3 regions of the Streptomyces sp. R35 genome follow, and region 3 is predicted to be linked to each of the others. Evidence: riboswitches for the same ligand, from Rfam matches in the RefSeq annotation. Region 3 holds a riboswitch; each other region holds the start of a gene.
What was found. A riboswitch is a leader RNA that binds a small molecule or an ion and turns the genes downstream of it on or off. The one in region 3 is predicted to bind thiamine pyrophosphate.
Positions count from the first base shown of each region.

Region 1 (10,524 bases), 4.8 Mb from region 3:
GACCCGGCCGTCGTCCCCTATGAGGACGTTCTCCGGCTTCATGTCGCGGTGCACGAACCCGGCGCGGTGCGCGGCGCCGAGCGCGGCGAGCACCGGCTCCAGGATGTCGAGCGCGGCTCGCGGCTGCAGGGCACCACGGTCGCGCAGCACGTCGCGCAGCGTGCACCCGGCGATGTACTCCATGGCCAGATAGACGTACGACCCGTCCGTCCCCTGGTCGAAGACCTGCACCACATTGGGGTGGGCGAGCCGGGCCACCGACTTGGCCTCACGGATGAAGCGCTCGACGAACGAGCCGTCGGCGGCCAGCGTCGGGTGCATCACCTTGAGCGCGAGCACGCGGTCGAGGCGGGTGTCCAGGGCCCTGTAGACCGTGGCCATCCCGCCGACCGCGATCCGTGAGTCAACGCGATAACGGCCATCGAGCACGCGCCCGACAAGCGGGTCCTGAAGGGTCGTATCCACGCAGGTGAGTGTACGAGCCGCCACTGTCACGACAGCCCGTTCCCCCGATACCGCAGCGCGACTGCAGCCGACCTGTGACGCACACCGCACGCAACGAGCCGTTTGCAGGGTCAGCCGCCAACGGCGGGAACCCCCACAGGAGACGCGCACTTCCCAGCAGGCTGGAAACGGGCGGTGCGCGAGCCCGGAACTTCTGTGACAGTAACCACCCACGAGGCACAGCCAAGGTCAGAAGGCCGGCCGCTCCGGATCCAGCACCGCCAAGCCCTCCGCAGGAGACGACGCCTGCGCGAAGTGCCGCCGAGGAATCCGCCCCGCCCGATACGCCAGCCGCCCCGCCTCCACCGCGTGCCGCATCCCCTCAGCCATCAGCACCGGCTCCTGCGCCCGCGTCACCGCCGAGGCAAGCATCACCCCCGCACACCCCAGCTCCATGGCCAGCGCGGCATCCGACGCGGTACCGGCCCCCGCGTCCAGAATGACCGGCACGCGCGCGTGCTCCACGATCAACTGGAAGTTGTGCGGATTCCGGATCCCGAGCCCGGACCCGATCGGCGACCCGAGCGGCATGATCGCCGCACAGCCGACGTCCTCCAGCTTCCGCGCCAATACAGGGTCGTCATTGGTGTACGGCAGCACGGTGAACCCGTCGTCCACCAGCGTCTCCGCCGCGTCGAGCAGCTCGATCGGGTCGGGCAGCAGCGTCCGCTCGTCGGCGATGACCTCCAGCTTGATCAGCTGCGTACCCAGCGCCTCCCGCGCGAGCCGGGCGGTCAGCACGGCCTCACCCGCGGTGAAACACCCCGCCGTGTTCGGCAGCACGCGGATGCCCAGCTTGTCGAGGACGGACAGCACCGAACCGTGCACGGAGGCGTTCACGCGCCGCATCGCGACCGTCGTCAGCTCCGTGCCGGACGCCACGAGCGAGCGTTCCAGGACGTCGAGGCTGGGCGCACCGCCCGTACCCATGATCAGCCGGGACGAGAAGGACGTACCACCGAGGACGAAGGGATCGTCTGCCATGGGTCAGCCTCCCTGGACGGCGGTGAGGACTTCGACGCGGTCTCCCTCGGAGAGGGCGGTGGACGACCACTGCCCGCGCGGGACGACGGTTTCGTTGAGCGCGGCGGCCACGCCGGAGGGTGCGACGGTGAGGGCCGCGACGAGCGAGTCGAGAGCGGTCCCGGCGGCGATCCGCTGCCGTTCTCCATTGACGAAGATGTTCATGCGGGCTGCTCCGTGAGGGCGGCGGCGCTGAAACGCCTGGGGGTGAAGGGGCGGGCCTCGTCGGGGAGTTCACCGGTGGTCAGGGCGTGGGCCATCGCGTCACCGGTGACGGGCGTGAGCAGGACGCCGTTGCGGTAGTGCCCGGTGGCCAGCAGCAGGCCGTCGAGTTCGGTCGGGCCGAGCAGCGGCGCGTTGTCGGGCGAACCCGGGCGCAGTCCCGCGCGGGTCTCCGTGAGCGGCAGCTCGGTGATCCCGGGAACGAGCTCATGGGCGTCGCGCAGCAGCTCGTACACGCCGCCCGCGGTCACCGTCGTGTCCCAGCCCAGCTCCTCGCTGGTGGCGCCGACGACGAGCTCGCCGTTCTCGCGCGGCACCAGGTAGACCTGGCTGCCGCGCACCACGGCCCGCACGGTGCGGCTCAGGAAGGGCGCGTACCGCTTCGGCACGGTCAGCCGCAGCACCTGCCCCTTCACGGGGCGCACGGGTGGCAGGACGCCGTCGGGAACGCCCGCCAGACGCCCGCTGAGGCTGCCCCCGGCGAGCACCACCTGACCCGCCGCGAGCTCGGTGCCGTCCGTGGTGACGACTCCGGTGGCCCGGTCCCGTACGACGGTCAGCCGTTCGGCCCACGTCCGGTGGAACACCACTCCGGCCCGCTCGCACGCGGTGACCAGGGCCCTCGCGAGCCGGCGCGGATCGACCTGGTGGTCGCCGTCGACCCGCAGACCGCCGCGTACCCCGGGTGCCAGCATCGGCTCCAGACGGCGGCACTCGCGTCCGCTCAGCCACTCCGAGTCGAGTCCCGACTGGCGTTGCAGGGCGTGCAGTTCGCGCAGATGGGCGCGGTCGTCGGCGTCCAGCGCGACGGCCAGCGTGCCGCACTGGCGGTAGCCGAGGTCCTGGCCGGTCGCCTCGGTGAGCTCGGCGGCGAACTCCGGATAGCGGCGCGCGGAGGCGAGATTGAGACCCAGCAGGGTCTGCTCGCCGTAGTGCAGTTCGGTGACGGCGGCGAGCATTCCGGCGGCCACCTGGGCCGCTCCGCCGCCGGGCTCGGGGTCCACGAGGGCGGTGGTGAACCCGCGCTGCGCGGCCCGCCAGGCCGTCACGAGCCCGATGATTCCGCCCCCGATGACGAGGACGTCTGACGTACGTGTAGGCGACATGGGCGTCCAGCCCCTCCCTTCGCCGGCATGACCCGGATCAGGTTCGTACGGTCGGAGGCCGTCCCAGCCTCCCTCTCAGCCCAGTACGTCCGGGCTCCCGCGAGTGCTTTACGTTGGCCACCCTAGCCCGCCGCCACCTGTCTCAGTAAGGGAGCCTCCGCCCATGGCGCGTTCGCTCGACGGCCTTGTCCTCGCCCCTGTCGCCGACCAGGCGCCCGGCCAGGTGGGCACCCGCACCCGCTTCACATACCACGAGAAGGACGGCGAGATCTGGGCCGAATACGCGGGCGGCGATGTCATAAGAGGCCACCTTCTGGGTACCCGCCAAGACGACCGGCTCGACTTCCGGTACGTACAGCTGAAGCGCGACGGCAGCACCTCGTCGGGGCACTGCGTGTCCCTCGTGGTCGAGCTGCCCGACGGGCGCGTACGCCTGGAGGAGACCTGGGAATGGGAGTCGCAGACGGGCAGCGGGACGAGCGTCGTGGAACAGATCGGCGGACAGGTCGGCGAGGATTGTGGAACAGGTCACTGAACGCGTCCGCTGACTGACGAATTGTCAGTTGTCTATGGTGATCAGGTGAGCGAGCAGACGCAGGCACAGTCGCAGGGGCGTACGGCACGGCGGGTCGTCGTCGTAGGCGCGGGCATGGCCGGTGTGCAGACCGCGGTCGCCCTGCGCGAACAGGGTTTCAAGGGCAGCGTGACGCTGATCGGCGCGGAGCCCCATCAGCCGTACGACCGGCCGCCGCTGTCCAAGGCGGTGCTGCTCGGAAAGGCCGAGGGCTCCGCCTTCGACGTCGACTTCGAGGCACTGGACATCGATCTGCAGCTCGGGCGCGAGGCGCTCGGTGTACGGCCTCTGGAGCATGAGCTGGACACCGCCACCGGGCCCGAGCCGTACGACGTCCTGGTCATCGCGACCGGTGCGGAGCCGATTCAGCTGCCGGGCGCGGAGGGTGTGCCCGGGGTCCATCTGCTGCGCACCCTGGACGACGCCGAGCGGCTGCGTCCCGTCCTCGCCCAGCAGCACGACATCGTGGTCGTCGGGGCGGGCTGGATCGGCGCCGAGTTCGCCACGGCGGCGCGCGAGGCGGGGTGCGCGGTGACCGTCGTCGAGGCCGCCGACCGGCCGCTCGCCGGGGCGCTGCCCGCCGAGGTGGCCGCACGGATGGCGTCCTGGTACGCGGACAGCGGGGCCTCGTTGCGTACCCACGCGCGCGTGGAGCGCATCGAGCAGGGTGCCGTGGTCCTCGACGACGGCACCCGGGTGCCCGCGGACGCCGTCGTCGTCGGCATCGGGGCCCGCCCCGCGACGGCCTGGCTCGCTGGCTCCGGGATCGAACTCGGCGCCCACCGCGAGATCGTGGCCGACGACCATCTGCGCACCTCCGTACCGGACGTGTACGCGGTCGGCGACTGTGCCTCCTTCCCTTCGGGAAGGTATGAGGACCGCCTCCTCGTCCACCACTGGGACAACGCCCTCCAGGGCCCCCGTACGGTCGCCGCGAACATCATCGGCGAGGCCCCGGCGGCGTACGACCCGGTCCCGTACTTCTGGTCCGAGCAGTTCGGCCGCTTCGTCCAGTACGTCGGCCACCATGCCCCGGCCGATGCCACGGTGTGGCGCGGCGACCCCGCGGGCGCCTCCTGGTCGGTCTGCTGGCTGCGCGAGAACCGCCTCGTCGCCCTTTTGGCCGTGGGCCGCCCGAGGGACCTGGCCCAGGGGCGCAGACTCATCGAGGCGGGCACGCCGATGGACCCGGAAGCGCTGGCGGACCCGTCGAGGCCTCTGAAGGCGGCCATGGCCTAATCCGTTACCCCAGGTCGGACGGCCTTGGCTTCCGACTGTCAGTCCGGGATGGCAGGCTTGTCCCGTGACCGAGATTGACGCAAAGATTGATGCTCTCGTCCCCGCCTGGCTCACCCTCCCCGACATCGCCGAAATGTTCGACGTCGAGGTGACTCGTGTGCGGCAGCATGTCAAGGAAGGCCTGCTGATCGCCGTACGACGTGGTGAGAACAGGGCGCTGCACGTGCCCGCCGCCTTCATCGACGGTGACGCCGAGCAGGGATACCGGATCGTCAAGGGCCTGTCCGGGACCCTGACGCTCCTGCGGGACGACGGCTTCTCCGACGAAGAGATGCTTGAGTGGCTCTTCACCCCCGACCCGACCCTGCCCGGCACCCCCGCGCAGGCTCTGAGCGAGAATCGCGGCACGGAGGTGAAGCGCCGCGCCCAGGCGCTCGCCGTCTGACCCGAACAGACCGTCCGGCGTACGGACCACGGCGGGTCAGGGCCACCCCGGCCGCCGTGGTCCGTACGCACCGACAACGGGGGATATACGCATGCCCGAGAACGCTGCCGACACCGCGCGCGCCCAGCTCGCCGACGCCCGCGTCTACCTGTGCACGGACGCCCGTAAGCGCCAGGGCGACCTCGCCGGGTTCCTCGACGCGGTCCTGGCGGGCGGCGTGGACATCGTGCAGCTGCGCGACAAGGGCATGGAGGCGGCCGAGGAGCTGGAGCACCTCCAGGTCTTCGCGGACGCCTGCGCACGCCACGGCAAGCTCCTCGCGGTCAACGACCGGGCGGACGTGGCCCACGCCATCGGCGCCGACGTCCTGCACCTGGGCCAGGGCGACCTCCCGGTCCCCGCGGCCCGCGCCGTCCTCGGCGACGACGTCCTGATAGGCCGCTCCACCCACGCCGAGTCCGAGGTCGCCGCCGCCGCCGTCCAGGAGGGCGTGGACTACTTCTGCACCGGCCCCTGCTGGCCCACCCCCACCAAGCCCGGCCGCCACGCACCCGGCCTCGACCTGGTCCGTTACACGGCCTCGCTGGGCAGCGACCGCCCCTGGTTCGCCATCGGCGGCATCGATCTCGGCAACCTCGACGAGGTCCTGGAGGCGGGCGCCCGCCGTGTCGTCGTCGTTCGGGCGATCACCGAGGCGGATGATCCGGGAGCGGCGGCGGGAGAGTTCGCGAAGCGGCTGCGTCACGCGTAGTCACCTGGTGACTGTTCCGGCCGGTTGTCCGATTAGTTGTCCGGTAAGTGTCCGAGGGGTGGACAAGAAGTCGGCAAATCGGACAATTCCCCTCGGTTCGGTTGGGGGACCGGCGGCCCCTGGCTAACCTGCCGGTATGGCCCTCGGATCTGCTTCCACCAGGACTGATCGCGCACGCACCGTGCGCGACATGCTCGCGACCGGCAAGACGACGTACTCGTTCGAGTTCTCCGCGCCGAAGACCCCCAAGGGCGAGCGGAACCTGTGGAACGCCCTCCGCCGGGTCGAGGCCGTCGCGCCCGACTTCGTCTCCGTGACCTACGGCGCCGGCGGTTCCACCCGCGCCGGCACGGTCAAGGAGACCGAGCAGATCGTCGCCGACACGACGCTCACCCCGGTGGCCCACCTCACCGCGGTCAACCACTCCATCGCGGAACTGCGCAACATCATCGGCCAGTACGCGGACGCCGGAATCCGCAACATCCTCGCGGTCCGCGGCGACCCGCCCGGCGACCCCATGGGCGAATGGGTGCCGCACCCGCGGGGTCTGACCTACGCGGCCGAACTTGTTCAGCTCATCAAGGAGTCCGGCGATTTCTGCGTCGGCGTCGCGGCCTTCCCGGAGATGCACCCGCGCTCCGCGGACTGGGACCTGGACGTCGCGCACTTCGTCGACAAGTGCCGTGCCGGCGCCGACTACGCGATCACGCAGATGTTCTTCCAGCCGGATTCCTACCTGCGCCTGCGCGACCGTGTCGCGGCGGCCGGCTGCGAGACCCCGGTCATTCCGGAGGTCATGCCGGTGACGAGTGTGAAGATGCTGGAGCGGCTCCCGAAGCTCAGTAACGCCTCGTTCCCGGACGCCCTGAAAGAGCGGATCCTCACAGCCAAAGACGATGCGGCGGCTGTACGCTCCATTGGAATTGAGTTCGCGACGGAGTTCTGCGCGAGGCTGCTGGCCGAGGGAGTCCCCGGACTGCACTTCATTACGCTCAACAACTCCACGGCGACGCTGGAAATCTACGAGAATCTGGGCCTGCACCACCCACAGCAGGCCTAGACCGGTCGCACCCGCGTACGACAGACTGCGGTAGCGGCCACTGGGAGAGGGGCGTACATGGGCTGGACGGTCCTCTATATCGCGTTCGGCATTGTCGCGCTGTGGCTGCTCGGCGAGGTGCTGCTGCAGTACAAGGCGCGACTGCGCTACCGGCTGCTCGCCTTCGTCGGCTTCGTCGGCGTGGTCCTCGGTGTGCTGATGCCCTCCGTGGTCGTCATCGGCCTGGGTGCGGCCGCCTTCGCGGTCGGCCAGACATACGTCACCCTGTCGTTCCGCCGCGGCTTCGCCGAGGGCTGGGCCCTCAACGGCCGTTCCGCGTCCGGTAAGCCCGCCAAGCCCAGCAAGCGCCGCCGCGGCGAGCCGGACCACCAGGACCCGACGCTGGAGGTCTCCGACCTCGAAGCGACCGACGCCCCGGCCTACGCGCAGGACGACGAATACGCCGGCGAGGACGACGTCTTCACGCCCGCGCAGTCGGACCGGTTCATGCCCCCGGGCTCCGGCGAGCCCGCGGCCGCCGAGACCACCGCCGTGTACGAGCCGCAGCCCCTGCCCGAGGACACCGGTTCGTACGGCATCTACAGCGACAACGCGTACGCTGCGGCCGGCGACCAGTCCTACGCCGGCGCCGCCCAGTCCCAGGACCAGCAGGCCTACGCGGCGGCCGGGCAGCCCCAGGACCAGCAGGCGTACGCGTACGACGGCTACTCCGGGTACGACCAGCAGCAGTACGGCTACGACAACGGCCAGCAGCAGTACGCCGCCTACTCCGACCCGTACATCGGCACGCAGACGTACACCGGTGCCTCGTACGACACGACGTACGGCGGCGAACAGCAGCAGTACATGCAGCAGGGCTACGGCCAGGACCAGTACGCCACCGGCACCGGCACCTACGGCGGCGAGACCCCGTCCGGCGGCGTCTGGGTGCCGCAGCAGCGCACCGACGAGTACGGCGGCGAACTCCCGCCCGAGCAGCCGTATCCGTACCAGGGGAACGGCAACGGCACCGGGTACGACGAGCAGTACCGCTACTGAAGGCCGCCCCCAGCAGCCTTCAGTCCACCGGCGTGCTCACTGCGAGCCCCGGAACTCCGGCCCCTCCACGATCAGTCCGGCCACCAGCGCGCCCGACATGCCCGCGTGCGGAAGCCCGCCGCCGGGGTGGGCCCAGCCGCCCGCGGCGAACAGCCCCGGCACACGGGTGCCGTTCGACGGGTGCAGCAGTCGGCCGTCCGCGGCCGCGAGCGCCGGGGCCGGAACAGCGCCGCCGTCCGCACCCGTCGCCTCCGCGATGTCGGCCGGGGTGCGGACCTCGTGCCACAGAAGGCGGTCACGGAGGCCGGGCAGAGCGGGCTCGGCGACGCCGAGAACCCGGTCCACGTCCGACTCGGACACCTTCAGGCCCGACGGCACCGTGACGGTCAGCGTGACCGCCTCGTGCTCCGGGTCCGGCACCAGCGCCGTGTCGTCGGGGCGTGACACCGTGACGGTGGGCGTGGCCGGGAGTCCCGGGTGCTCTCCGAAGAGCCGGCCCAACTCCTCCTCGCGGTCGGTCGTGTGCACCACCGTCCGATGCGCCACCCCCTCCGGCCGCCCACCGCGCAGTGCCAGCAGCACGGTCAGCCGGCTCGGCGCCCCGCGCTGCGCCGCGACCTCGCCGTCACCCCGTATCGCCGTCCCGGCGACGAGGCGGTCCAGCATGCCGGGCGCGACACCCGCGACCACGAAGTCCGCGTCCGCGACCGTGCCGTCGATGAGCTCGACGCCCGCCGCCCGACCGTCCTTCTCGACGATCCGCTCGACGGAGGCCCCGAAGCGGAACTCCACCCTGCGGGCCACACACCGCTCGTACACCGCGCGCGCCAACTCCCGTATGCCTCCGCGCACATACCAGGTGCCGAAGGCGTGCTCCATGTAGGGCAGCACGGCGGCGCTCGCCGGGGCGACGCGCGGGTCGAGCCCGTACGCGAGGGCGTGGCTCTCCAGGAGGGCCGTGAGGCGCGGATCGCGCAGTTCCCAGGCGGCGACCTCGGCGAGGGTGGTGGCCCGGCGGGTGCGCAGCAGCTTCTTGTGCGGCACCGACGGGTAGGGCTCACGATCGGCGAGCACTGACCAGTTGGGCCACAGCGGCTCCTCCAGGAGCGGCCTGCGGGTGCGGTCCCACGCCTCGCGGGCCCGGATCAGGAAGTCGCCCCAGCGGTCGCCCGCGCCCGACCCGAGCGCCTCGTCCAGCGCGGTGACGACGCCCGCGCGCGAGGCGTTCGGCAGGGAGACCTCCGTGCCGTCGGCGAAGAGGTGCCGTGACGACGGGTCCACCTGGACCAGCTCGACGCACTCCTCCAGCGGCTGCTTGCCCGTCTTGACGAACAGGTCGCGGTAGACCGCGGGCAGCGGGAGCAGTCCCGGGCCCGTGTCGAAGGCGAAGCCGTCGCGCTCGAAGCGGCGCACCGCACCGCCGTACGTCTCCGCTCGCTCGTACACCACCACCCGGTGGCCCGCGACGGCCAGCCGGGCGGCGGTCGCCATCGCGCCCATCCCGGCGCCGATCACCGCAATCCGTCCCATGCCAGCGACTTTATCGGCCACCACTGACAGCCCGTTCCGCGGCGGTCAGTCGGGCGGCTGCTCCGCCCGTTCCGCCACCGGTTCCGCCAGCCGTCTCTCCTCCCGGCGTTGTGCCCTGCGACGCAGAAAGCGCCGGATCCGCGAGACGAGGAAGAAGAGCACCACCAGCCCGGCGAGGAGGAGAACGCCCGCGATGATCGCCGCGGCCTCGGGACGGAACATCGCGAAGGTGAGGATCCCGGCGACCCCGAGATCCTCGGCGGTGCTCATGAAGATGTTGCTGAACGGCTCCGGCGAGGTGTTGATCGCCATCCGCGTCCCGGCCTTGACCGTGTGGCTCGCCAGCGCCGTCGAACCGCCGATCGCGCCCGCCGCCAGATCCGAGAGCGAACCGCTCTGCCCGGCGAGCAGCGCCCCGACCCACGCGCCCGCCGCCGGCCGGATCACGGTGTGCACCGAGTCCCACACCGAGTCCACGTACGGGATCTTGTCGGCGACCGCCTCGCAGAGGAAGAGAACGCCTGCTGTGACGAGGATCTCAGGGCGCTGGAGGGACTCCGGGACGCCGTCGCTCAGGCCGGTCGCGCCGAAGACGCCGAGGAGCAGCACCACCGCGTACGCGTTGATGCCGCTGGCCCAGCCGCTGGTGCTGTGCCTTCTGGGGGACGAACCCCCAGGCCCCCGGCCAGGGGGAGTACGGACACGGACGCGATCGTAACCAGTCGGCAACGGTGCCTCCTGGGCATGAGTGCGCAGGTCTGAGTACGCGTACCTAGGGAGTGAGATGAGTACGCGCGCGGATGGGCCCGACCTGCGCGAACGGGAGAGTGGAGGCACGGAAAGGGGCGCGGCTCCGGTACCGCCGACACGGGGCGGCGGAACGGATCTCGCGCCCTTGGCCGCTCCTTCCGCCGACGTGGTCGGCGGGAGCGAGGCACGGGGGAACCCGGGGGACGACCGAACGGGGACCCAACGGGGGAACACGGGGAGTACGGGGGAGCACGGCGAAGCGCCGGTTCGGGTGGCCCGCGG
Region 1 covers NZ_CP163440.1:3,015,682-3,026,205, reverse strand. Annotated here, with positions in the region: gene pknB (Stk1 family PASTA domain-containing Ser/Thr kinase) at 1-465, opposite strand, end outside; gene AB5J50_RS14015 (thiazole synthase) at 694-1,488, opposite strand; gene thiS (sulfur carrier protein ThiS) at 1,492-1,692, opposite strand; gene thiO (glycine oxidase ThiO) at 1,689-2,855, opposite strand; TPP riboswitch at 2,853-2,966, opposite strand; gene AB5J50_RS14000 (hypothetical protein) at 3,019-3,390, shown strand; gene AB5J50_RS13995 (NAD(P)/FAD-dependent oxidoreductase) at 3,436-4,668, shown strand; gene AB5J50_RS13990 (Rv2175c family DNA-binding protein) at 4,733-5,113, shown strand; gene thiE (thiamine phosphate synthase) at 5,205-5,864, shown strand; gene metF (methylenetetrahydrofolate reductase [NAD(P)H]) at 6,001-6,924, shown strand; gene AB5J50_RS13975 (hypothetical protein) at 6,982-7,962, shown strand; gene AB5J50_RS13970 (phytoene desaturase family protein) at 7,999-9,492, opposite strand; gene AB5J50_RS13965 (DUF4126 domain-containing protein) at 9,538-10,119, opposite strand.
Region 1: another riboswitch for thiamine pyrophosphate. It lies ahead of thiO (glycine oxidase ThiO); the one in region 3 lies ahead of AB5J50_RS35710 (thiamine ABC transporter substrate binding subunit).

Region 2 (10,524 bases), 2.4 Mb from region 3:
CAGTCGACGGCAAACGACGGGGTAGGCGATGCGCGAGTCGGTGCAGGCAGAGGTCATGATGAGCTTCCTCGTGTCGGAGGAGCTGTCCTTCCGCATTCCGGTGGAGCTGCGATACGAGACCTGTGATCCGTACGCCGTGCGGCTGACCTTCCATTTGCCCGGTGACGCGCCGGTGACCTGGGCGTTCGGGCGGGAGTTGCTGATCGACGGCGTGGGCCGGCCGTGCGGTGACGGCGATGTGCACATCGCGCCCGCCGATCCGGAGGCGTTCGGCGAGGTGCTGATCCGGCTTCAGGTGGGCGGCGACCACGCGCTGTTCCGGTCGGGGGCGGCGCCACTCGTGGCGTTCCTCGACCGTACGGACAAGCTGGTGCCGCTGGGGCAGGAGCGTTCCCTCGCCGACTTCGACGCGCACCTCGACGAGGCGCTGGACCGCATCCTGGCGGAGGAGCAGAGCGCGGGCTGAGGCACTGCCGCACACCCAAGTGGAGTAACGCTTCCTCTCAAGTCACACCGGCATCAGGAGACTTCAGCGCTTGCGGCGGCGGCCCTTCCCGCCGCGTGCCGGCGTCCTGGACCCCGTGGGCTCCACAGGGCGGGCCGCGGTCTCCGGGCGGTCCGCGGAGACCACCAGGGCGGCCAGCGCGGTGGTTACCGGCACCGAGGCGACCAGACCGATCGAGCCGACCAGGGTGCGCACGATCTCCTCGGCGACCAGTTCGCTGTTGGCGACCGTACCCACGCTGCTCTGGGCGATCGAGAAGAGCAGCAGCAGCGGCAGCGCGGCGCCCGCGTACGCCAGGACGAGGGTGTTGACGACCGACGCGATGTGGTCGCGGCCGATACGGATGCCCGCGCGGTACAGGCCGCGCCAGCCCATCGTGGGGTTCGCCTCGTGCAGCTCCCAGACCGCGGACGTCTGCGTCACTGTCACATCGTCGAGCACACCGAGCGAACCGATGATGACGCCCGCGAGCAGCAGACCGCTCATGTCGATGGATGGGTACAGGCCGTGGATCAGGCCGGTGTTGTCGTCGGTGTTGCCGGTCAGCGCCGCCCAGCCGATGAATTCGGAGCCGAGCACACCGATCAGCAGCAGCGAGAGCAGCGTGCCGATCACCGCCACCGATGTACGGGCCGAGAGGCCGTGGCACATGTAGAGCGCGATCAGCATGATGGCGCTGGCTCCGACGACCGCCACGATCAGTGGATTCGAGCCCTGCAGGATCGCGGGCAGGATGAAGAACGTCAGGATCAGGAAGCTGACGGCCAGTGCGACCAGCGCCATGATGCCGCGCATCCGGCCCACCACAACGACAACCAGTGCGAAGATCCCGGCGAGCAGGGCCATGGGGAGCTTCCGGTTCACATCGGTGACCGAGTACTGCAGATCCTTGGGCGCGGAGGGCTCGTACGCGACCACGACCTTCTCGCCCTCGTGCAACTGCCGCGACTGGTCGGGCTGGACGATCTCGGTGAACGTACGGCCCTTGTCCTTGCCGGTGTCGACCCGGATCGTCGCCTTCTTGCAGTCGCCCGTCGCCTGCTGCTGCGCGGAGGAGCCCTCGGCGGTGGAGGTGTCGCCCGTCGGGGTCTCCCCCGAGGCGTTCACGGACTTGCAGTCCACCTTGTCGACCTTGGTGACCGTCGCCTGCTGGGTCTGCCGGTCGAAGCCGACGCCGGTGCGCTCGTGAGAAGGAGCGCCGCCGGGCCACAACACCACAAGACCCACGACGACCGCCGCCGTGAAGGGGATCAGCACCGCGGCGATGACCTTGCGCAGATGCTTGGAGACGGGGGTGGCGGGGCCATGGCTGTGACTGTGCGAGTGGCCGTGCCCGCCGCCGGGACCGTGGCCGTGCCCATTGCCGGGTCCGTGACCGTCACCGGGTCCGGAGCCATGGCCGCCACCGTCCGGACCATGCCCGCCGCCGTCACCGGAGCCGTGTCCATGGCCGTCACCGGAACCGGGTCCGCGCGGCGGCTCGGACGGTGGGAACGGGGACTGCTGTGTCGTGGTCACCGACCGATCATCGCAAGAACGGCGGGGGCCCTCTGTTCACCGCGCCAGATATGACGCTAGCGTGGAGGCACCTTTGCACACGCGGGAGCTCGGAGCACCGGGCTGAGAGGGCGCTGACCTTCGTCTTAGCGATGTTTCACATGAAACATCGGCGGACGGAAGCCGCTGCGTCGACCGCCGAACCTGTTACCGGGTAATGCCGGCGTAGGGAGTAGGTCTCATGACCAACAAGGACGTACGCACGCCTGCCTCCAGCCAGACGGACGGGGCGCTTGCTCCGGCCGAGAACGGTGGGGCGTCCGCCCCGACCGAGAACGGCGAGGCCGGGAAGTCCATCGGCTGGCACAAGGGGTACGTCGGGGGTTCACGTCCCGATCTACGGGTGCCGGTCCGCCAGGTGCACCTCACCAACGGGCAGTCCGTCACGCTGTACGACACCTCGGGCCCGTACACCGATCCGACCATCGACACCGATGTACGCAGGGGTCTGGCGCCGCTGCGCGAGAACTGGATCATCGCCCGCGGCGACACCGAGGAGTACGCGGGCCGCCCGGTCCGTCCCGAGGACGACGGGATCAAGCACACCTCACCGCGCGGGGGCCTGCGCAACCTCGACGCGGTCTTCCCGGGGCGGCCGCGTCAGCCGCGCAGGGGCCGCGCCGGAGAGGCGGTCACGCAGCTCGCGTACGCCCGGCGCGGCGAGATCACGCCCGAGATGGAGTTCGTGGCGGTCCGCGAGAACGTCGACCCCGAGGTCGTACGCGAGGAGATCGCCGCCGGCCGCGCGGTGCTGCCCGCGAACGTGAACCACCCGGAGATCGAGCCGATGATCATCGGCAAGCGGTTCCTGGTGAAGGTCAACGCCAACATCGGCAACTCGGCCGTCACGTCCTCCATCGAGGAGGAGGTCGAGAAGATGACCTGGGCGACCCGCTGGGGCGCCGATACGGTCATGGACCTGTCCACCGGCCGCAACATTCACACCACCCGTGAGTGGGTGCTGCGCAACTCCCCCGTCCCCATCGGCACCGTGCCGCTCTACCAGGCGTTGGAGAAGGTGGACGGCCGCGCCGAGGAGCTGACCTGGGAGATCTACAAGGACACGGTCATCGAGCAGGCCGAGCAGGGCGTGGACTACATGACGGTCCACGCGGGGGTACGCCTGCCCTACGTGCCGCTCACCGCGAACCGCAAGACCGGCATCGTCTCGCGCGGCGGCTCGATCATGGCGGCCTGGTGCCTGGCGCACCACAAGGAATCGTTCCTGTACGAGAACTTCGAGGAGCTCTGCGAGATCCTCGCGGCGTACGACGTCACGTACTCGCTCGGCGACGGGCTGCGGCCCGGGTCGATCGCGGACGCCAACGACGCAGCACAGTTCGCGGAGTTGAGGACACTCGGGGAACTCAACACGATCGCCAAGCGTTTCAACGTACAGACCATGATCGAGGGCCCGGGACATGTCCCGATGCACAAGATCAAGGAGAACATCGACCTTCAGCAGGAGATCTGTGATGAAGCTCCGTTCTATACGCTCGGCCCGCTGACGACGGACGTCGCGCCGGCGTACGACCACATCACCTCCGGCATCGGTGCCGCGATGATCGCCTGGTGGGGCACGGCCATGCTCTGCTATGTCACGCCCAAGGAGCACTTGGGCCTGCCCAACCGTGACGACGTCAAGACCGGCGTCATCACCTACAAGATCGCCGCCCACGCAGCCGACCTCGCCAAGGGGCACCCAGGTGCGCAGGAATGGGACGACGCGCTGTCCGACGCCCGCTTCGAGTTCCGGTGGGAGGACCAGTTCAACCTGGCCCTCGACCCGGACACGGCACGGGAGTTCCACGACGAGACACTGCCGGCCGAGCCCGCCAAGACGGCTCACTTCTGCTCCATGTGCGGGCCGAAGTTCTGCTCGATGAAGATCTCGCAGGACATCCGGCGGGAACACGGCGGTTCGCAGGTGGAGATCGAAGAAGGCATGGCTCAGAAGTCCAAGGAGTTCGCGGCCGCGGGCAATCGGGTCTACCTGCCCATGACCGACTGAGCCGGACACATGTGCTGACGCCTCCGCCCGGGCCCCGGTCACCACGACCAGGTCCTGCCTGGGCTGTGGGACGTCGTGCGGCCACGTCGTAACGGAAGAGACAGGATCACGCATGGCGTGATCAGCATCCCTGCGCTGCCTGACATGGGCGGGATCGATGTGGCCAACGGAGTCGTTCGAGGCGTCTGGGTGTGCTTCGAACGGCTCCGGTGCCGGGTTCTCTCGGCAGACTGGGCGCATGACATCGACAGCCATGAGCAAGGGCGCCAATCTTCCCGTCGTCGCCGGGGCCGTGCAGGCCGTGCTCGGCTGGAGAGGAGGAGCCGGTGCGCCGGACGCGGATGCCTCGGCGCTGCTGCTCGGCGCGGACGGACGGGTGCGGGGCGACGGGGACTTCGTCTTCTACAACCAGCCGCGGCATGCCTCCGGCGCCGTACGCCATCTCGGGAAGCAGCGGGATGCCGCTGGCACGACGGACACGGTCGAGGTGGACCTGCGCGCCCTGGAGCCGGGCATCGAGCGGGTCGTGCTGTGCGCCTCGGCCGACGGTGGCACGTTCGGTGAGCTGACCGGACTGACGCTCATGCTGCTCGACGCCGGGACGAGGCAGGAGGTCGCGCGTTTCGAGATGGAGGCCACGACGGAGACGGCGTTCATCGGGGGTGAGCTGTATCTGCGGGGCGGTCAGTGGAAGTTCCGTGCGGTCGGGCAGGGCTATGCGTCCGGACTCGCGGGGCTGGCCACCGACTTCGGGATCAGCGTGGACGAGGAGGCCGGTGCGGCCGGGGGCCCGGAGCCCAGCACCGCCGGGTTCGCGGCGCCAGCCCCGGCTGCCGTTCCGCCTGTGGCGCAGCCCGCCCCGGCGGTTCCAGCCGTACCCCCCGCCCCCGCCCCTCGCCTCGTCAAGGGCGAGGAGCAGTTGCCCGTGGACATGCGCAAGCGGCTCTCGCTGCGCAAGGAGCAGGTCGCGGTCAGCCTGGAGAAGCATGGTGCGGCAGGGGTGACGGCCCGCGTCGTCCTGGTCCTGGACGCCTCCGGGTCGATGTCCTTCCTGTACTCGAAGGGCGTCGTGGCCGACGTGGTGGAGCGGATGGCGGCGGTGGCCGCGCAGCTGGACGACGACGGGGTGATGCAGGCGTGGACGTTCGCGTCCCATCCGGCGCGGCTGCCGGATCTCGGTCTGGGGGAACTGCCTGAGTGGCTGGAGCTCCATGTCCGGGTCGGTGAGCTGAGCCTGTTCCGACGGAGCAAGAAGCCGCGGAAGGGCCTGCGGCCGGGGCAGGTGGACATGCGCGCGGTCGGGATCCAGAACGAGGAGCAGAAGGTGATCGCGGAGGTCCGGACGTATGTGCGCGAGCACCCGGCCACCGATCCCACGCTGGTGCTGTTCTTCTCCGACGGCGGCGTCTACCGCAACAAGGAGATCGAGAAGGAGCTGCTGGAAGCGGTCGAGGAGCCGGTCTTCTGGCAGTTCGTGGGCTTGGGACGGTCCAACTACGGCGTGCTGGAGCGGTTCGACACGCTGCCGGGCCGACGCGTCGACAACGTGGGGTTCTTCGCCGTCGACGACATCAGCGACGTACCGGATCCGGAGCTGTACGACCGGCTGCTGTCCGAGTTCCCGGCCTGGATGACCGCGGCCCGGCAGCTGGGCATCATCTGACGGCGCCCTGCCGGACGGCGCACGGCGGACATGGCCCACCGGCTCGGGCCCGCACTCCATCAGCGCGGGCCCCGGTTTCCTCCCCACACCCGGCCGTAGCCCGGACACGAGCCGCCCGGTCGGCCCGGGCGCCCGGGTGTCACTCCGGCTGGTGCTCCGGCCCTCCGAAGTCCGGGCTCGTGAAGTCAGGGCTGGTGAAGCTCGGGCGCGGGCCGGCCGCGGGGCCGCCGTCGGGGCTGCTGAACCCCGGCCGGTCGTAGCCGAGCTGCGGGATGCGGCTGGGTGCCGGTGCCGGACGGCCCAGCGCCGCGGAGCCCGGGTCGGCGAGGGCCTCCCGGAGGAACGGCAGGATGCCGCGCTCCAGCAGGGCATCGCGCCAGGCTTCCCTGGCCCGGGCCACCTGTTCGCTGAGCTCGCCGCGTGCTCCGGCCTGGAGCGAGGACGAGCTGTTGCGCAGTGCGGTCAGCAGCAGTCCGACCGCGGCGACCAGAATCGCGGCCGCCGTGACCGCGCCGAAGACCCACCCGGTGGTCAGAAGGGTCTTGGCGAACGTCTGTTCGGGGTCGAGCATCTGCAGCAGGTACCCCACGAGCAGGAAGATCGCCGCGGCCGTCCCGGCGAGGACCGGGGCGAGCACCGCGACGACGGCGATGGCACCGGCTCCGGCGGTCTCGGACACCTCCCCCACGGTGGCGGCGAGCCGCATCGCGGTCGCGCCCGGCTCCGCTGAGCCGGCTTCCTCGCTCATGACCGGGGCGGACGGCGCCGGCTGGCGCAGTTCCTCGCGGATCTTGACGTAGTGCTGGTATTCGGTCGCCGCGGCCGCCGTGATGAGAGCGGTGGCGTTGAGCGCCATCGTGCGCAGCTGTTCGGGGTTGAGCCGCTGGCCGACAGCGGCGAGTTCCGGGCGGTGTGGTGCGGAGCGCAGCGCCTCATCGAGGATCCGCTCGTACTCTTGGCGGTCCTCGCTCAGCAGGTGCTGCGGAACGCTGTTCATGTGCATCCCCCGATGCTCCGTAGGGCTGGTGGCTCGCACGCTGACGAGCCGTCGGGCAGAAACGGAGGGGAGCCTGCTACGGATAAGCCGATGGTAGAGCGGTGACGGCACGCCGTGACAGGGGGTTTCCAGAAATTGCCCCCTGGCCAGCGCAGTCCTCCGTGGGGGACGCTTGCCCGAGGAACGCTCAGCTATCCAGGGGAAGTTGCCGGACCAGCAGCTTTCCGGCCATGGTCACTCCGCCGTCCATCGCGATGGCCAGCCCGTCGGCGTAAAGATGCGGTCCCTCGACCACCGGGCCCGCGCCGTCCTCGCCCTCCTCCGAGCCGACCTCGCCCAGGAGGTACGGAATGGGGCTGTGACCATGGACGATGCGGGTGCCGCCGTACGCGCCGAGCAGCTCCCGGACGGCCTCGGCGCCCCCGTCGTCGCGGAACGCGAAGCGCTTGGTGAACTTGCGGAAGAGGTCCCAGCACTCGTCCGCGTCGTTGCGGGTGAGGGTTTCGCGGACGGTGTCGTTGACCGCTTCGATGGAGTCGCCGTAGTCGAGATAGGCGGTGGTGTCGGAGTGCACCAGGAGGTGTCCGTCGACCTGCTCCATGGCGTCGAGCCGGGCCATCCACTGCAGGTGGTGGTCCTGGAGACGGTCCATGTCGGTCTTCTGGCCGCCGTTGAGCAGCCAGGCGGCCTGGAAGGTGGCGGTGCCCGCGCCGGAGTTGACGGGGGTGTCGCCGAACCGTTTGGCGCCGAGCAGCAGCAGCTCGTGGTTGCCCATGAGGGCCTTGCAGTAGCCGCCGGCCGCGGCCGCCTCGGCGGACAGCCGCATCACGAGGTCGATCACGCCGATGCCGTCCGGGCCGCGGTCGGTGAAGTCGCCGAGGAACCACAGGCGCGCGGTCCCGGCGGACCAGTTGCCCGCGGCGTCGATGAGGCCCTGCTCCTGGAGCGCGGCGACCAGCTGGTCGAGATAGCCGTGCACATCGCCGACGACGTACAGCGGACCCGGCCCGTCGCCGGGCGCCGGGGCGGCCACGGCGTCGGGGTCAACCGCGACCTGAAGCGTGTCACCCCGGTTGATGACGGGCAGATCGCGCCGCGTGGGTGTGTACTCCGCCGAGTACTCCGCGGACGGGTACTCGGCAGGCGGGTAATCCGCGGACGAGTGCGCCGCGGCCGCGTACTCGTCGGACTCCTCGGCGGGTCTGGCGCCCTCGCCGGGAGGCGTGCTCTGCGCGTACGGACCGGTCTCGGGGACGTACGGACCGGTCTCGTGGACGTACGCGGGCACCCGGAAGTCGCGCAACGTCGCCGTCCGCACCACCTCGGGTCCCTGACCGGCCCCCTGAGTCATCGACCCCTCCACCACCATCGCGCCGCATCTGCACCGGATCGGACTGCCTGGTCGCAGCGGCCCGCGGTGTCGTCCGCCCATCATAGGAATGCGGATCGCGCCATGTGATGACCCAGGGGTGGTGAATCGGAGGAGGAGCCCAGTTCACCGCGGTTTTCGCCCGAATTGGGCGGGGCTTTCCCCGCCCTTTCAGCGTCGGGCGTCAACCCTTCTCGGGTGATCGGGGCGCACTGACTGTCGTACGGGGCGGACGGCGCTCGGAGGACGTCCGCACAATCAGCTCCGTCGGTATCACCTGCTCGACCGGTTGGTCCGATTCGACCCCCTCGATGGCGTCGATGAGGAGCTGGACCACGGCCGTGCCGATCCGGCGCGGTTTGAGGGAGAGCGTCGTGATGGGCGGCTCGGTGTTGGCGTAGACGGTCGACTCGCTGCAGCAGACCAGCAACAGGTCGTCCGGTACGCGCAGACCGTAGCGCCGGGCCGCGGCCAGCAGGTCGGTGCCGTTCGGGTCGAAGAGACCGTAGACGGCGTCCGGGCGGTCGGGCCGGGCGAGGAGCCGGTCGGCGGCGACGGCCCCCGCGCACGGATCGTGCGCCGGGTAGGCCTCGTACACCGGATCCTGGCCCACGCGCTCGCACCAGCGCAGGTATGCGGTGGTGGAGAGATGGGTGTACGTGTCCGTGGTGGTGCCGGTGAGGAGGCCGATCCGGCGGGCGCCGGCGTCGGCCAAATGGTCGAGGATGCCCAGGACCGCGGCCTCGTGGTCGTTGTCCACCCAGGCGGTGACCGGGAGCGAGCCCGCCGGGCGGCCGTCGGAGACGACCGGTAAGCCCTGCCGGACCAACTCGCTGACCACCGGGTCCTGGTCGGACGGGTCGATGACCACGGTTCCGTCCAGGGCGACGTTCGACCACACGTCGTGGCGCGAGGTCGCGGGGAGGATGACCAGGGCGTAGCCCCGGGCGAGCGCGGCCGAGGTGGCGGCTCTGGCCATCTCCGCGAAGTACGCGAACTCCGTGAAGGTGAAAGGTTCATCCCCGTATGTCGTCACGGTCAGGCCGATGAGGCCCGACTTGCCGGTACGGAGGGTTCGGGCCGCGGCCGACGGGCGATAGCCCAGCCGGTCGGCGACCTCGCGGACGTGGCGTCGGGTGGCGTCCGGGAGCCGGCCCTTGCCGTTGAGGGCATCGGACACAGTCGTGATGGAGACCCCTGCGGCCGCAGCCACGTCTCTGATACCCGCCCGGCCCGGTCGACCGCCTCGGCGGGAGGTCTCCGCCCGGCTCACCTGGTGCTTCCCTGCTGCTGTCATGGCGAGCCGATAGTAGGGCTCATGCGGTGGGGTAGTGCGGACGCATATGCACTCGTTGACAGGCACGTTTCTGCATGGTCGAAGTGGGTCAACTCCCTTAGAAACAAAGGAAGTTGAACGATACAATGGCAGTACGTGACTTGTCGGCACGCATGAGCCTGCCAAGTGGGCCATGTTTCGAAGAGGTCTCAACTCACCTTCACGAGGGATGCGCGCCACGGCGTGAGCCACCGGCGCGCGCGCCTCCGGGTGGCGCGCCCCCCATTTCGTACGCCTTCGTACAAGGATGACCGCCGAGCCGTACGAGGATCATCACCGGAACGTACGAGGATCACCGTCGGACAGTCACGAGGATGATCACCGAGCAGCGCCCGGCCGCCGGCCGGTGGGCGTTCGGTGGTCCACAGCCATTCGCAGCGGCGCCGAATCCTCATAAGGTGAGAAGCATTGGTAGCCGGTGGTGATCATGAGCCGCTGGTCGTCACGAGGAGGACTGCGGTGAGCGAGACGAGCCCCAAGCTGCGTGCCGAGCTGGAGGGTATCCCCACCTACAAGCCCGGCAAGCCCGCCGCGGCGGGCGGTCCGGTGGCGTACAAGTTGTCCTCCAACGAGAACCCGTATCCGCCGCTGCCCGGCGTGATCGAGAGCGTCACCGCCGCGACGGGGTCCTTCAACCGCTACCCGGACATGGCGTGCACCGGGCTGATGAACGAGTTGTCGGACCGTTTCGGCGTCCCTCTCTCGCACCTGGCGACCGGCACGGGCTCGGTCGGGGTCGCGCAGCAGCTGCTGCAGGCCACGAGCGGCCCCGGGGACGAGGTCATCTACGCCTGGCGGTCCTTCGAGGCCTACCCGATCATCACGCAGGTCAGCGGGGCGACCTCGGTGAAGGTGCCGCTGACGCCGGGTGAGGTGCACGACCTGGACGCGATGGCGGACGCGATCACCGACCGGACCCGGCTGATCTTCGTCTGCAACCCCAACAACCCGACCGGCACGGTGGTGCGCCGGGCCGAGCTGGAGCGGTTCCTCGACCGGGTGCCCAGTGATGTGCTGGTCGTCCTGGACGAGGCGTACCGCGAGTTCATCCGTGATGTCGAGGTGCCGGACGGCGTCGCGATCTAC
Region 2 covers NZ_CP163440.1:5,493,134-5,503,657, reverse strand. Annotated here, with positions in the region: gene AB5J50_RS25175 (SsgA family sporulation/cell division regulator) at 29-466, shown strand; gene AB5J50_RS25170 (YibE/F family protein) at 530-2,023, opposite strand; TPP riboswitch at 2,095-2,251, shown strand; gene thiC (phosphomethylpyrimidine synthase ThiC) at 2,244-4,073, shown strand; gene AB5J50_RS25160 (VWA domain-containing protein) at 4,312-5,736, shown strand; gene AB5J50_RS25155 (hypothetical protein) at 5,876-6,739, opposite strand; gene AB5J50_RS25150 (metallophosphoesterase) at 6,921-8,084, opposite strand; gene AB5J50_RS25145 (LacI family DNA-binding transcriptional regulator) at 8,287-9,399, opposite strand; gene hisC (histidinol-phosphate transaminase) at 9,898-10,524, shown strand, end outside.
Region 2: another riboswitch for thiamine pyrophosphate. It lies ahead of thiC (phosphomethylpyrimidine synthase ThiC); the one in region 3 lies ahead of AB5J50_RS35710 (thiamine ABC transporter substrate binding subunit).

Region 3 (10,524 bases):
GGCCGGTGTCACCCTGAAGCGCTTCACGCGCATCAAGGTCGGCATCTGAGTCCGTACCGCGATCGACGCGCGACCCCTATAGGGTCGACAGCAGTCGTCCGCGTACGCCGGCAGCACGCACGCGCGTGTGCCGGACGACAGCAGATCTGACGAGGAGGCCATTGCCGAGCATGGGAGCCAACACCCCACCGGCAATGGCCTTCTTCGTATGTGCACCATGAGGAGATCTCCATGACCACCACCCAGGCCGACCAGGGCGAGAAGACCGACGACGGCAAAGGCTCCGGACGCTTTCTGCTGAAGCTTTCCGGCGAGGCGTTCGCCGGCGGCGGCGGACTGGGCGTCGACCCCGATGTGGTGCACAAGATCGCCCGCGAGATCGCGGCCGTCGTGCGCGGCGGTGCCCAGATCGCGGTCGTCATCGGCGGCGGCAACTTCTTCCGCGGCGCCGAGCTCCAGCAGCGCGGTATGGACCGGGCCCGTTCCGACTACATGGGCATGCTCGGCACGGTCATGAACTGCCTCGCCCTCCAGGATTTCCTGGAGAAGGAGGGCATCGACAGCCGTGTCCAGACCGCCATCACCATGGGCCAGGTCGCCGAGCCGTACATCCCGCTGCGCGCCGTGCGCCACCTGGAGAAGGGCCGTGTGGTCATCTTCGGCGCCGGTATGGGCATGCCGTACTTCTCCACCGACACCACCGCCGCCCAGCGCGCTCTGGAGATCGACGCCGAGGCCCTGCTGATGGGCAAGAACGGCGTGGACGGCGTCTACGACTCCGACCCGAAGACCAACCCCGAGGCCGTCAAGTTCGACGGGCTCAGCTACGGCGAGGTCATCACCCGGGACCTCAAGGTCGCCGACATGACGGCCATCACGCTGTGCCGGGACAACAAGCTGCCGATCCTGGTCTTCGAGCTCCTGGCGGAGGGCAATATCGCACGGGCCGTCAAGGGTGAGAAGATCGGCACACTCGTGGGCGACCAGAGCGGCCGGGCCTGACGGGGACCGCCCGGAGCGGGGACGAACCCCCGCCGAGGACGGACCCTGACCGGGGGATGGACAATGTCCTGCCGGTCCGGAACCGTGCAGGAATAAGACGCGACGCAGCCGGCCGCCGACCCCGACGAGGAAACAGCTGCCGGGCCTACTCAAGACACGCAGGAGCAAGTGGTGATCGAAGAGACCCTCCTCGAGGCCGAGGAGAAGATGGAGAAGGCCGTCGTGGTCGCCAAGGAGGACTTCGCCGCGATCCGCACCGGCCGTGCGCACCCGGCGATGTTCAACAAGATCGTGGCCGACTACTACGGCGCACTGACGCCGATCAACCAGCTGGCCTCGTTCTCGGTGCCGGAGCCGCGCATGGCCGTGGTGACCCCGTTCGACAAGAGCGCGATGCGCAACATCGAGCAGGCGATCCGCGACTCCGACCTGGGCGTCAACCCGAGCAACGACGGCAACATCATCCGGGTGGTGTTCCCGGAGCTGACCCAGGAGCGCCGCAAGGAGTTCATCAAGGTCGCCAAGACGAAGGGTGAGGACGCCAAGATCTCGATCCGCTCCGTCCGCCGCAAGGCGAAGGAGACCATCGACAAGCTGATCAAGGACGGCGAGGTCGGTGAGGACGAGGGCCGCCGTGCGGAGAAGGAACTCGACGACACCACGGCGAAGTACGCCGCCCAGGTGGACGAGCTCCTGAAGCACAAGGAAGCGGAGCTGCTCGAGGTCTGATGAACGACTCTTCCTGGGGGGCGCCGCCACAAGCCGGGTACTGGGGGCCGTCCGAGCAGGGGCCTGTCCAGGGGGCAGCCCCGGCGGGTCCCACGTACGATGCGCATGACGCGCAGCAGACTCGCCCCATGCCCATCGTGCCCGACGTACCCGCACACGGCGGGGACCAGGATGACGACCGGGGGGCCGCTCGGCTGAGCGGCCCCCTGTTCCGCGACAACCCACCACCAGCGGCGCCCTACGGGGATCCGTCGCACCTTCCGCAGAGCCCGCAGGAGCCCATGCCCAGCGCCACCCCCCAGCCCGCCCCCGCACCTCAGAAGAAGAGTGCGGGACGCGACCTGGGCGCGGCCATAGGAGTGGGCGTCGGGCTCGGTGCGGTGATCGTCGCGTCGTTGTTCATCGTCAAGGCCGTCTTCGTCGGAGTCATAGCGGTCGCCGTGGTGGTGGGGCTGTGGGAGCTCACTTCACGGCTGGAGGAGCGCAAGGGCATCAAGGCGCCCCTCGTGCCGCTGGCGCTCGGCGGGGCGGCCATGGTCGTCGCCGGATACGTCCGGGGTGCCGAGGGCGCGTGGGTCGCGATGGCTCTCACCGCGCTGGCCGTCCTGGTCTGGCGGATGACGGAGTCGCCGGAGGGCTACCTCAAGGACGTCACGGCGGGGGTCTTCGCGGCCTTCTACGTGCCGTTCCTGGCCACCTTCGTCGCCATGATGCTCACCGCCGACGACGGTCCGCGCCGCGTCCTGACGTTCCTGCTCCTGACGGTCGTCAGCGACACGGGCGCGTACGCGATCGGCTGGCGCTTCGGCAAGCACAAGCTGGCGCCGCGCATCAGCCCCGGCAAGACCCGCGAGGGTCTGTTCGGAGCGGTCAGCTTCGCGATGGCGGCGGGTGCGCTGTGCATGCAGTTCCTGATCGAGGACGGCGCCTGGTGGCAGGGTCTGATCCTCGGCCTCGCGGTCGCGGCCAGCGCCACGCTCGGCGATCTTGGCGAGTCCATGATCAAGCGGGATCTGGGCATCAAGGACATGGGCACGCTGCTGCCAGGGCATGGCGGCATCATGGACCGGCTGGACTCGCTGCTGCCCACGGCTCCGGTGGTGTGGCTGCTGCTGGTGATCTTCGTCGGCTCGGGTTGACGGACAGCAGGTACTCTGGAAGGGCTCGCGGCGTCAGACTGCGGGCCCTTTCGTACGTCCCCGCCACCGCGGGGGTGGTCCAGTGAGGTCTCCTGGCTTGGGTATGGCCCTGCCGTTGTCCCCGCCCGCGCGGGGTGCCAGGCCTCTGTAGTCATGAGGAGATGCCCGATCGTGGCACGTCCAGTCCCCGGCGAGCTCACCTTCGTCGCACCCCGCGGAGCCAAGAAGCCGCCGCGGCACCTCGCCGACCTCACGCCCGCCGAGCGCAAAGAGGCCGTCGCCGCGATCGGTGAGAAGCCGTTTCGCGCCAAGCAGCTGTCCCAGCACTACTTCGCGCGGCTCGCGCACGACCCCGCGGAGTGGACGGACATCCCGGCCGCCTCGCGCGGCAAGCTCCAGGAGGCGCTGCTTCCGGAGCTGATGACGGTCGTACGGCATCTGTCGACCGACCAGGAAACCACCCGCAAGACCCTGTGGCGGCTCTTCGACGGCACGCTCGTCGAGTCCGTGCTGATGCGGTACCCGGACCGGGTGACCATGTGCATCAGCTCGCAGGCCGGGTGCGGCATGAACTGCCCGTTCTGCGCGACCGGGCAGGCAGGCCTCGACCGGAACCTCTCCACGGGCGAGATCGTGCACCAGATCGTGGACGGAATGCGGGCCCTCAGGGACGGCGAGATCCCGGGTGGTCCGGCGCGGCTGAGCAACATCGTCTTCATGGGCATGGGCGAGCCGCTCGCCAACTACAAGCGGGTCGTGGGCGCCATCCGCGCGCTCACCGACCCCGAGCCCGACGGACTCGGGCTCTCGCAGCGCGGGATCACCGTGTCGACGGTCGGGCTGGTCCCCGCCATCCACCGGTTCTCCGACGAGGGCTTCAAGTGCCGCCTCGCCATCTCGCTGCACGCGCCGGACGACGAACTGCGCGACACCCTCGTCCCCGTGAACACACGGTGGAAGGTGCGCGAGGTGCTCGACGCCGGCTGGGAGTACGCCGCGAAGTCGGGGCGCCGGCTCTCCATCGAGTACGCCCTCATCCGGGACATCAACGACCAGGCGTGGCGCGGTGACCGGCTCGGCCGGCTCCTCAAGGGCAAGCCCGTGCACGTCAACCTCATCCCGCTGAACCCGACCCCGGGTTCGAAGTGGACCGCCTCGCGGCCCGAGGACGAGAAGGCGTTCGTCGAGGCGATCGCGGCCCACGGGGTGCCGGTGACCGTCCGGGACACCCGGGGCCAGGAGATCGACGGGGCGTGCGGTCAGCTCGCGGCCACCGAGCGGTAGTCTGACCCCCGTAGGTACATCTTCATATTCCGACAGGGGAGCGCCACAGCGCTGAGAGTGCGGCAGCCGGGACACCGGTGGGCCGCAGACCCTCAGAACCTTGCCCAGGTCATTCTGGGTAGGAAGTTCGGTCATTACTCGAGCTGTTGCGCCCTGCCCGGGAACTGTCAGAGGTTCCCGGGCAGGGCCGCGTCTCTTCCTGGTCAGCCAGGAGGAATTCAGTGAGCACCACCAAGACGTTCACGGCCGTCGTCGTCGGCCTGGGCCTCGTCACGCTCTCCGCGTGCGGGTCGTCCGACAGCAGCGGTTCGGCGGACTCGAAGACCGTCACGCTCGTCAGCCACGACTCGTGGGCCGTGTCCAAGAGCGTCCTCAAGGACTTCGAGAAGCAGTCCGGCTACACGGTCAAGGTCCTCAAGGACGGCGACGCCGGACAGGCCGTCAACAAGGCGATCCTCACCAAGGACAACCCCCAGGGCGACGTCTTCTTCGGCGTCGACAACACCCTGCTGTCGCGGGCGCTCGACAACGGGCTGTTCCAGTCGTACGAGGCCAAGGGCTCGGACCAGATCCTCCCGGAGTACCGGGTCGACCAGGACAAGCACCGCGTCACGCCCATCGACTCCGGCGACATCTGCGTCAACTACGACAAGGCCTACTTCAGCGAGCACAAGCTGACGCCGCCGCAGTCCTTCGACGACCTGATCAAGCCCGAGTACAAGAACCTGCTCGTCACCGAGAACGCGTCCACGTCCTCGCCGGGCCTCGGCTTCCTGCTCGGCACCGCCGCCAAGTACGGGGACGACGGATGGCAGGGCTACTGGAAGAAGCTCAAGGCCAACGGCGTGAAGGTCGTCGACGGCTGGGAGCAGGCCTACAACGACGAGTTCTCCGGGTCCGCCGGCGGCAAGAAGGCCAAGGCCGACCGGCCGCTCGTCGTCTCGTACGCCTCCTCGCCGCCCGCCGAGGTCATCTACGCCGACCCGAAGCCGGCCACCGCGCCCACCGGTGTCGCGACCGGCACCTGCTTCCGTCAGGTCGAGTACGCGGGGCTGCTCAGCAACGCCAAGAACACCAAGGGCGGTAAGGCGTTCATCGACTTCCTGGCCACCAAGGAGTTCCAGGAGGACATGCCGCTGAACATGTTCGTGTACCCGGTGGTCAAGGGCGCCACGGTGCCCGCCGAGTTCACGGAGTTCGGCCCGCAGGCCAAGGACCCGGAGACCCTGGCCCCCGCCAAGATCGCCGCCAACCGTGACCAGTGGGTCAAGTCGTGGACCTCGCTCGTACTGAAGTAGCCAAGGCGGCGCCGAAGAAGCGCGGGAGCGCGACGCGGCTGGGCCTCATGGCCCTGCCCGTCGCGTTCTTCGCCGTCTTCTTCGCCTATCCCGTCGCCGCGATCGTCGCGCGTGGCCTCAAGGTCGACGGGGCCTGGCAGCTCGGGCGGATCGGTGACGTGCTCGCGCAGTCCGGCATCCGGCATGTCCTGTGGTTCACCACCTGGCAGGCGCTCGCCTCGACGGCGCTCACGCTGCTGATCGCGCTCCCCGGCGCGTATGTCTTCGCGCGCTTCGATTTCAGGGGCAAGCAAGTCCTGCGGGCCGTGGTGACGGTGCCCTTCGTGCTGCCCACGGTCGTCGTCGGTACGGCGTTCCTGGCGCTGGTCGGCCGGGGCGGGATGCTGGACCAGCTGTGGGGCGTACGGCTGGACACCACCGTGTGGGCGATCCTGATCGCGCACGTCTTCTTCAACTACGCGGTCGTCGTACGGACGGTCGGCGGGCTCTGGTCGCAACTCGACCCACGCCAGGAGGAGGCCGCGCGGATGCTCGGCCTCTCCCGCTTCGCGGCCTGGCGCAAGGTGACGCTGCCGGCCCTGAGCCCGGCCGTGGCCGCCGCCGCGCTCATGGTCTTCCTCTTCACCTTCACCTCTTTCGGCGTGGTGCAGATCCTCGGCGGCCCCACCTTCTCCACCCTCGAAGTCGAGATCTACCGGCAGACTTCGGAGATCTTCGACCTCGCGACGGCGGCGGTGCTGACGATCATCCAGTTCGTGGCGGTGGGCGCGATCCTCGCCGTGCACGCCCGGACCGTACGCCGCCGGGAGACCGCCCTGCGCCTGGTCGCCCCGGAGACAACCGCCCGCCGGCCGCGCGGGGCCGGGCAGTGGGCGCTGCTCGCCGGAGTCCTGGCGTCCATCGCCGTACTGCTCGTGCTGCCGCTCGGTGTGCTCGTCCAGCGGTCCTTCGACACCCCCGATGGCTATGGGTTCGCGTACTACAAGGCCCTGACCTCCGAAGACGGCGGCATCTTCCTCGTCGCGCCGATCGAGGCGATCGGCAACTCCCTGGAGTACGCGCTCGCCGCCACCGCCATCGCCGTACTGATCGGCGGTCTGGCGGCCGCGGCCCTCACTCGCCGGAACACAGGCCGTCTCGTACGAGGCTTCGACGCGCTGCTGATGCTGCCGCTGGGCGTCTCCGCGGTGACCGTCGGCTTCGGGTTCCTGATCGCGCTCGACGAGCCGCCACTGGATCTGCGGTCCTCCTGGATCCTGGTGCCGCTCGCCCAGGCGCTGGTGGGCGCCCCCTTCGTCGTACGGACGATGCTGCCCGTGCTGCGGGCGGTGGACGGGCGGCTGCGCGAGGCGGCGGCCGTGCTCGGGGCGTCGCCGTGGCGGGTGTGGCGCGAGGTCGATCTGCCGATGGTGCGGCGGGCGCTGCTGGTCGCGGCCGGGTTCGCTTTCGCTGTGTCGCTCGGCGAGTTCGGGGCGACCGTCTTCATCGCGCGGCCCGACAACCCGACGCTGCCGGTCGCCGTGGCCCGGCTGCTCGGGCGTGCCGGTGACCTCAACTACGGCCAGGCGATGGCCCTTTCGACGATCTTGATGGTGGTGTGCGCGGTGGCGCTGCTGCTGTTGGAGCGCGTACGGACCGACCGGACCGGGGAGTTCTAGATGCTGCTGAGCCTCGAAGGCGCGACCGTACGCTTCGGCGGGCGGCCAGTGCTCGACGCCGTCGACCTCGATGTCGCCGAGCACGAGATCGTCTGTGTGCTCGGGCCCAGCGGCAGCGGCAAGTCCACGCTGCTGCGGGCGGTGGCCGGATTGCAGTCGCTCGACGCGGGCCGCGTGGTACTGGACGGACGCGACCAGACGGGGGTGCCCGCGCACAAGCGGGGCGTCGGTCTGATGTTCCAGGACCACCAGCTCTTCCCGCAGCGGGACGTGGGCGGCAATGTGGCCTTCGGGCTGCGGACGCGCGGGGAGTCGAAGGGCCAACAGGTCGCGCGGGTGCGGGAGTTGCTGGACCTCGTCGGGCTTCCGGGGGCTCATGGGCGCGCTGTCGCCTCCCTCTCCGGCGGCGAGCAGCAGCGCGTCGCGCTCGCCCGTGCCCTCGCGCCCCGCCCCCGCCTGCTGATGCTCGACGAACCGCTCGGCCAGCTGGACCGCTCGCTGCGCGAACGGCTGGTCGTCGAACTCCGGGAACTCTTCGGCGAGTTGGGAACGACCGTGCTCGCCGTCACGCACGACCAGGGCGAGGCCTTCGCGCTCGCCGACCGGGTCGTGGTGATGCGTGACGGACGGATCGCCCAGTCGGGTACGCCACTTGAGGTCTGGCAGCATCCCGTGGACGAGTTCGTGGCCCGCTTCCTCGGCTTCGACAACGTGGTCGACGCGACGGTGAGCGGGGAGGCCGCGGGCACCCCGTGGGGGAAGGTCCCGGTGCCGGAGGACGCCCCCCAGGGGCCGGTCACCCTCCTCGTGCGGCCCGCCGGCGTACGGCTCGTGGACGCGTCGGACGGGCTGCGCTGCACCGTCGCCGCACGCACGTTCAGGGGCACCCATGTCGCCGTACATCTGCAACCGGAGGGCGCGCCCCGGCTCGAAGCGGCGTGCGCGCTGCGGGACGCGCCGGAGCCCGGTGACGTGGTCGGCGTGGAGTTCGACGCAGCCGAAATTGTCGTACTCGGGGAGCCCCCGGCCGCATAAGGTGCGGATCATGACGCTTCTCGGACATGACCGCTACTGCGACGCGATCGAGCTTCAGGTGCGGCAGTTGAGGGATGTGGTGACCGCCGACGGCGCGGATCTGTCGGCCACCGTGCCGACCTGCCCCGACTGGTCGCTGGAGCAGCTCGTACGGCACACGGGCGGGGCGCTGCGCTGGGTCGAGTTCATCGTCCGTACGCGGGCGCAGGAAGTGGTTCCCGACAAGGGGGTTCACCTAGGCGAGGGACCGAAGGCCGAGGGCGACTCCGTGGCCCTGGACGCCTGGCTCGCCGAGACCGGCGAGATGGTCGTCGCCGCGCTGCGGGAGGCGGGGCCCGACACGAAGGTGTGGGCGTGGGCCGGGGAGCTCACCTCCGGGTTCTGGGCACGCCGGATGACGCACGAGCTGGCGATCCACCGCGCCGACGCGACGCTGGCCGCCGGGCTGCCTTACGAAGTCGACCCCGAGGTGGCCGCGGACGCGATCGACGAGTGGCTGGGGATCGTGGAGTACGTGCAGCGGACGCAGCCGCACGACGCTGCGGCGGAGCTGCGCGGGCCGGGCCGCAGCATCCATCTGCACGCCACCGACACCGGCCCCGGGCTGAATGCCGAGTGGGTCGTCGAGCTGGCTGAGGAGGGCGTCACCTGGCGCCGCGGCCACGAGAAGGCGACCGTCGCGCTGCGCGGCCCGCTCACGGACGTACTGCTGGGCTTCTATCGCCGACTGCCGCTGGACGGCGGGCGGTTGGAGGTGCTGGGGGAGCGGGAGCTGCTGGACTTCTGGCTGGAGCGCGCGACCTTCGGGTAGGCGCGGCCGCACAGGCGTGTGGCCCGCCCCCACATCTTCGGGGACGGGCCACACGTTTCGTACGGGTGTGCGTCAGCTGGACTTCGACGCGCCACGGCGGCGCATGCCGAAGAACACCGCTCCGCCACCGACCACGACGAGCGCGCCGGCGATACCGGCGATCATCGGGGTGTTGGAGTTCGCACCGGTCTCCGCGAGGTTGGAGTCACCAGCCGCGGGGGACGGGGAGTTGTCGCCCGTCGTCGCGGGAGCGGTGGTGCTCTCGGAGGCCGACGGGGTCGCCGAGCCCGAAGGCGTCTCCGACGGGGAAGGCGTCTCCGAAGGCTTCGGGGTCTCCGAAGGCGACGGCGTCTCCGTGGACTTGCAGGCCTCGGACGGCGCGGTCGTGTTCGGCGAGATGTCCTTGTCGACGATGTCGCCGGCCTTGATGTGGACGCGGTACTCGGCCTTGGGGGCCCAGTCCTCCGAGAACGTGACGGTGGCGCCCTCCTTGGTGCCCGTGACCGTCTGGGTGCCGACCAGCCTCTCGTCGGCGCCGTTCGACTCCAGGTAGACCGAGACGGTGGCCTCCTTGCCCGAGGCGTCGGTGTCGGTCACGGTGATGATGCCCTTCCCGCTGTCGTCGCAGGAGGCGACGGCCGAGAAGTCACGGATGTTGCAAGCAAGTGCGTTGCCGGCGACGCCGAGCGCGAGCGCGGCCGAGGCGGAGGCAACACCGAGGATTCGCACAGAACGTGCGGTACGGCGAGATATGGACACGATTGCCCTTCACAGATTGCGCAACTGCGGGGGGTGAGTGGGGGCCCTGCCGTGACAACTGCTGCGTCAACAGCGCCCCCAGGAGTCTCACAGGTTTATAAGCGCCGCCTAAGGGCTGTCAATGCATATGCCCTGCCCGGCCGTTGCCTTTGCCTGCCCATTAACCACCGAGGCGTTTGAGCGCTTCCGGGGCGTCCTCGATCCGGTCGACGAGGGCGATTCGGGACTCCATCGAGCGCTCCCGGGCCAGCGACTGGAGGAGCGGCCAGGTGGGGTGTTTTTCGGTCCAATGCGCCCGGTTCACCAGGACCATGGGGGTGGGTTCGCCCCGGGACTCGTAGTAGTTCGGGGTCGCGTTGTCGAATATCTCCTGTACGGTCCCGGCGGCGCCCGGCAGGAAGACGACACCCGCGTTCGAGCGGGCCAGCAGGCCGTCCTCGCGGGTCGCGTTGGCGAAGTACTTTGCTATGTGTCCGGCGAAGGCGTTCGGCGGCTCGTGCCCGTAGAACCAGGTGGGGATGCCGACCGAGGGGCCGCCGGCGGGCCAGCGCTCCCGTACGTCGAAGGCGGCGCGCGCCCAGTCCGTCACCGAGGGGGCGAACGACGGTGCCTTGGCGAGGAGTTGCAGCGCCTCGGTGAGCATCCCGTCGTCGAAGGGGGCCGCGTACGCGCCGAGGTTCGCCGCCTCCATCGCGCCCGGACCGCCGCCGGTGGCGACCGTGAAACCGGCGCGTGCCAGCTCACGGCCGAGGCGCGCCGCGCCCTTGTACGCCTCGGTGCCGCGCGCCATCGCGTGGCCGCCCATCACG
Region 3 covers NZ_CP163440.1:7,862,701-7,873,224, forward strand. Annotated here, with positions in the region: gene tsf (translation elongation factor Ts) at 1-49, shown strand, start outside; gene pyrH (UMP kinase) at 232-1,002, shown strand; gene frr (ribosome recycling factor) at 1,174-1,731, shown strand; gene AB5J50_RS35700 (phosphatidate cytidylyltransferase) at 1,731-2,870, shown strand; gene rlmN (23S rRNA (adenine(2503)-C(2))-methyltransferase RlmN) at 3,024-4,154, shown strand; TPP riboswitch at 4,179-4,297, shown strand; gene AB5J50_RS35710 (thiamine ABC transporter substrate binding subunit) at 4,376-5,452, shown strand; gene AB5J50_RS35715 (ABC transporter permease) at 5,428-7,110, shown strand; gene AB5J50_RS35720 (ABC transporter ATP-binding protein) at 7,111-8,145, shown strand; gene AB5J50_RS35725 (maleylpyruvate isomerase family mycothiol-dependent enzyme) at 8,156-8,956, shown strand; gene AB5J50_RS35730 (LAETG motif-containing sortase-dependent surface protein) at 9,029-9,685, opposite strand; gene AB5J50_RS35735 (LOG family protein) at 9,876-10,524, opposite strand, start outside.